Regions from separate parts of the Salinicola sp. MH3R3-1 genome, predicted to be linked through region 2. Evidence: predicted binding sites of a transcription regulator. Region 2 holds the regulator's gene; the other holds the start of a gene.

Region 1 (2,456 bases), on a different contig from region 2:
TCGGCATGGCGGGCGCCGATATAGCGGGCGTAGAGCGCGTAGTGATGCTCGTCGAACTCGGTCGGCCGCAGTCGCAGCGTCAGGTCCCGGTTGCGGTTGATCAGTTTGCGCTGCGTTCGAGACGGGGCGAAGTCATCCACCGGTATCCTGACCGACGTGCAGGCGCTGCAGGCCTCACAGTGGGGGCGGTAGAGATTGCTACCGCTGCGCCGGAAGCCCAGCAGGGTGAGCGCGTCGTAGACTTCCGGGGCTACGGTCTCCTGGGGATCGAGAAACAGCGTCGTTGCCTCTCGTCCCGGCAGATAACTGCAGGGATGTGGCACCGTCAGGAAGAAACGAAGGTCACGTGTCTGATGCTGCGGGCCATTCGCGTTGTCGCTGCTCACGTTGGCTCCGTTGGCCAGAGATCGGCCGGGTTGGGTGCGTTGACGTTTTTCTCAAGATAGTTGATGAACGTCTCGCGGGCGATGTCTCTCGCCCCCATGCTGGCCAGGTGCGGCGTGTGCATCTGGCAGTCGATCAACGCGAAGTCGCGCTGATGGAGTTCGTGTGCCAGATGAACCAGCGCGATCTTCGAGGCATCGGCGGCGCGGCTGAACATCGATTCACCGAAGAAGATTCGACCGATCGACAGCCCGTAGAGCCCACCGACCAGCGCCTCTTCTTGCCAGACTTCCACGCTATGCGCGTGTCCCAGCCGGTGCAGGTCCTCGTAGGCTCGACGCATGGCATCGTCGATCCAGGTGCCACCGGCGTCGGCGCGAGTCTCGGCGCAGGCGGCGATGACGCGTTCGAAGGCGCCGTCGAACGTCACGCTGAAACCCACGTTGCGTAGCCGCTTGGATAGACTTCTCCGGATCCGAATCTCTTCGGGGAACAGCACCATGCGCGGATTGGGCGACCACCACAAAATCGGCTGGCCTTCGGCGTACCAGGGGAAGATGCCATGACGGTAGGCGTTCAGCAGCCACTCGGGCGTCAACGCGCCGCCGACGGCGAGCAGCCCATCGGGATCATCGAGAGCGTGAGTGACCGGAGGAAAAGCGACGATATGGGGCGGTAGCCAGGGGAGCATGCATCACGACCGAATGAGAAAGCGGCTGAAAACGCCGGCCAGCATATCAATGCTGGTCGCATCTTGCGCGGTGCGGATTTTTTCTCGTGGGCATTATCAAGATTGTCATTGTCGCCGCCGATAGATTGTCCGACTACTCAACTCGCGGAAAGACTCATGGCTGCACTCCGACAGCGTCTTCGCCATGCCAGTATCGGTATCAAGCTGGCTTCCATCGTTGCCTTGTTACAGGTCGCCGTGCTGATGGGGCTGGCTTTCGCCATGGCCCAGTCAAGCACGACGCAGCTGCGTGCGGCCACCCAGCACGAACTGCAGACCCAGCAGGACTCCATCACCGACATGCTGTCGCTGTTCGATTACAGCCTGCAGCAGCAGGCCGATCGCTTCCTGAATATCTTTTCCGATCAGTATTCGGGCCGGTTCTCGTTGAGTCCGGATCAGCAGGTGGAGGTCTCCGGGCGCCAGACTCCGACGTTGAAAGATGGGCTGGAGGTGCTCAACGACAACACCTGGAAGCTCGATCGCTTTACCGCCCAGACCGGGACGCCGGCGACGATCTTCGCCCGTGATGGAGACGATTTCGTGCGGATCTCCACCTCTCTCAAGAACGAGGCGGGCGAGAGGGCAATGGGAACGTTGCTCAAGCGTGACTCTAAGAGCTACGCCAAACTGATGGCGAATGAGCCCTACATCGGCCTGGCCAATCTATTCGGGACTTCCTACATCACCAAGTACCAGCCGATTCAGGACAGCGATGGCAACGTAGTCGGGGCGCTTTTCGTCGGGGTCGATGTCAGCGCAGAGATGGCACAGGTGCAGAATCGCATTCGCGAAATGGGCATCGGCGATGCCGGCTACACCATGCTGATCTCGGCCGTAGGCGATGCACGGGGCCAGGTCATCGCCGGGGGGCCTTACGAGGGACAGAATCTGCTGGACGGCGAGCTGGCCGATACCTATGCGCCGCTCTTCGACCAGACAACCGGTGAGATCGACTACCAGGCCAGCGACGGTGACGAGCGCCTGGTCTCCTACTCCCGCTATTCGGAGTGGCAGTGGATCGTGGCCGGCTCGGTCTCGGTGGACGAGATCCAGGCCGGGGTCATTGCCGCGCGGGACCGCTTCCTGTTGATCGCACTGGGCTTGGCCGCGGCGCTGGGTCTGACGCTCTACTGGATCGTCAAGCAGCTGGTGACCCGACCGATGAACCGTGCGGTGGGTCTGGCACAGGCGCTGGCGCAGGGGGACCTGTCGCAGCGTATCGATACGCGCCGACGGGACGAGATCGGCCAACTGATCGCCGCCATGAACGGCATCGGCGACGGGCTCGAACGTATCGTCGGCCAGGTGCGCGGCGCGGTCGCCTTGACGGAAAATCATA
Region 2 (2,456 bases):
GCACAGATCTATGGCTACACCGTGGTCGACGCCAGCACCGTGGTCGCCACTCATCTCAATCATCTGCTGCACGAGAATGCCGGCGACATGCTGGGGCGGGCCGAGGTCCAGCAGTTGCTGGACAAGGTCGGTGAACAGCAGAAGTCGCTGGTGGATGACGTGGTGCCCAAGCTGCTGGCACTGACCTCGCTGCAGCGCATTCTGCAGAATCTGCTGGCCGAAGACGTGCCGATTCGCGATATGCACACGATTCTCGATGTGCTGGCGGAATATGCGCCGCAGCAATCGGATGCCAACGATCTCACCGCGCTGGTGCGGGTGGCGTTGGGTCGAGCGATCACCCAACAGTGGTTCCCGGGTCGCGAGCCGATGCACGTGATGAGCCTCGAACCCAGGCTGGAGCAGGTGCTCACCCAGGCGCTCAATAACGGCGGTGCGCTGGAGCCTGGCTTGGCTGACACGCTGATGCAGCAGACCGCGGCGGCGGTCGAACGTCAACAGAGTCGCGACGAACCCACCGTGCTGGTCGTGCAGCACGGGTTGCGGGCGCTGCTGGCCCGTTTTCTGCGCCGCCAAATCAAGTCGTTGGTGGTGCTTTCCCAGGCCGAGATTCCCGACGATCGCAACCTGCGGGTCACCACGACCATCGGCACGGCGCCGTGATCCGGGGTAAACCGTCTTTCAGGGTTTGGCCTTTGAGTGCCATGGCGCTGATGGCGATCCTCATGGTGGGGTGGGACGTGCCAGTCTGGGCGGCCGACGGCTCGTGGGTCGTGAAGATCCCGCGTCAGACGGTGTTTGTCTCCGATCGGCCGATGGAGAGCGAGCCAATCCAGCCGCTGACGGCGATGAACGGTGCCGAAATTGCGGGGGTTCGCTGGACGTTTCGGACCAGCGTGTCGGCACCGGGGCTCAAGCTATGGCTGTGTCAGGCCGATCGGTGTCAGCGGCTGACCCGGAATCGCGGCGAAACCCAGCACTTTTCGGGTCGCTCCGCGGCGGCCCCATTCCGGTTGCGATTTCAATGGTCCCCCGATTCGCACCATGGCACCAGACTGGTGATATCCGACGCGCAGCTGATCGTCGACTATCGGCAGTGACAATACGACGAGCTGACGGCAGTGGAAATGGCGGTAACGCCACGGCCAAACAGTCGAAATAGCCACCTGAAGGCGGGCAGTTTGCGCGCTCGGGGTGACGATCACACGGCATAATGAAAGCCTGGGTCAGGCATTCCATGACCGTAGGTGTTTTGCACGAGGCCATTCGATGTATACCGCACAGGGCAAAATCGATCAGACGGCACTGATTGAGCAGTACATGCCGATGGTAAGGCGCCATGCGCTCTCCCTTCAGGTACGCCTACCGGCCAGCGTCGAACTCGATGATCTCATCCAGGCCGGTATGCTGGGCCTGCTGGACGCCCTGGGGCGCTACGACGACTCGCATGGGGCCAGCTTCTCGACTTACGCCAATCAGCGGATCCGCGGAGCGATGATCGACGAGCTGCGCAGCCGGGACTGGATGCCACGTAGCGTGCGGCGCAGTGCACGGGCGCTGGATCAGGCCGTGCGCCGGTTGGAGCAGCAGCTGGGCCGGGCGCCGGACGAGCGGGAAATCGCCCGGGAAATGGGCGTTTCGAGTGACGATTATCATCGGCTGCTGGCGGATGCCAACAACGGCTTTCTGCTGGCTTACGACGAGAGCGACAACGAGAACGGCATTGCCACGGTCGCCGAATCAAGCTCGCCGTCGCCGCTTGCGGCACTTCTCGATTCGGATAATCGCGCCAGCGTGATGGCGGCAATCGATGCCTTGCCGGAGCGGGAAAAGCTGCTGTTGGGGCTCTACTATCAGGAAGAGCTCAACCTCAAGGAAATCGGTGCGGTGCTCGGCGTCAGTGAATCCCGCGTCTGCCAGCTGCACAGTCAGGCAGTGGCCCGTCTGCGAAGCCGTCTGAATCCCTGATCATCACCTGATACGAAAACGCCGCTCGAACCGGCCGCCTGACGCGGACCTGGCCGGATCGAGCGGCGTTTTTGCGTACCGGGATCACTCGGTGATCGACGCCGTCGTCGACGCCGTCGTCGAGGCCGTGCGGATCTCATCGGCTACCTGCTGGCCCACCTGATCCCAGACGGCGCCTAACGTGCGCACCAACGCCGGATAACCGTCGTCGCTCAAGGGTTGCGTGACGTCGAAGTGGTGCTGTGCCACCAGCCGATTGCCGTTATGCAGCTGCCACTCTCCCGAGGCCACGGCCTGGCCATCGTAGCGCCCCTGGAACTGGTCGACGCTCAGCGTCAGGCGCTGTGCATCGGAACCACTCTGCGCCGCGCTCAGCACGGTCATGCCGGGTAGATTGGCCGTCAACGACTGGCGCAGGCGCCGCGTCAACTGGTGGCTCAGTTCTTCTGCCCACAGGTTCTGGTTGGCCGCGGCGAGCTCGATATCGC

Evidence for each region. Region 2 encodes FliA, which starts transcription of late flagellar genes. Its sites were predicted from a motif close to CTAAAGTTNNNNNNNNNNCNGCCGATA; they were not measured.
Region 1: BTW08_RS10850 (Cache 3/Cache 2 fusion domain-containing protein) is a predicted target of FliA. The motif match lies at 1,172-1,198, and genes of this name have one in related genera.

The regions. Positions count from the first base shown of each region.
Region 1 covers NZ_MSDP01000017.1:35,014-37,469, reverse strand. Annotated here, with positions in the region: gene BTW08_RS10860 (arginyltransferase) at 1-386, opposite strand, end outside; gene aat (leucyl/phenylalanyl-tRNA--protein transferase) at 383-1,075, opposite strand; gene BTW08_RS10850 (Cache 3/Cache 2 fusion domain-containing protein) at 1,232-2,456, shown strand, end outside.
Region 2 covers NZ_MSDP01000011.1:163,191-165,646, forward strand. Annotated here, with positions in the region: gene flhA (flagellar biosynthesis protein FlhA) at 1-663, shown strand, start outside; gene BTW08_RS08475 (flagellar protein FlhE) at 705-1,100, shown strand; gene BTW08_RS08480 (RNA polymerase sigma factor FliA) at 1,270-1,968, shown strand; gene BTW08_RS08485 (ABC-type transport auxiliary lipoprotein family protein) at 2,053-2,456, opposite strand, start outside.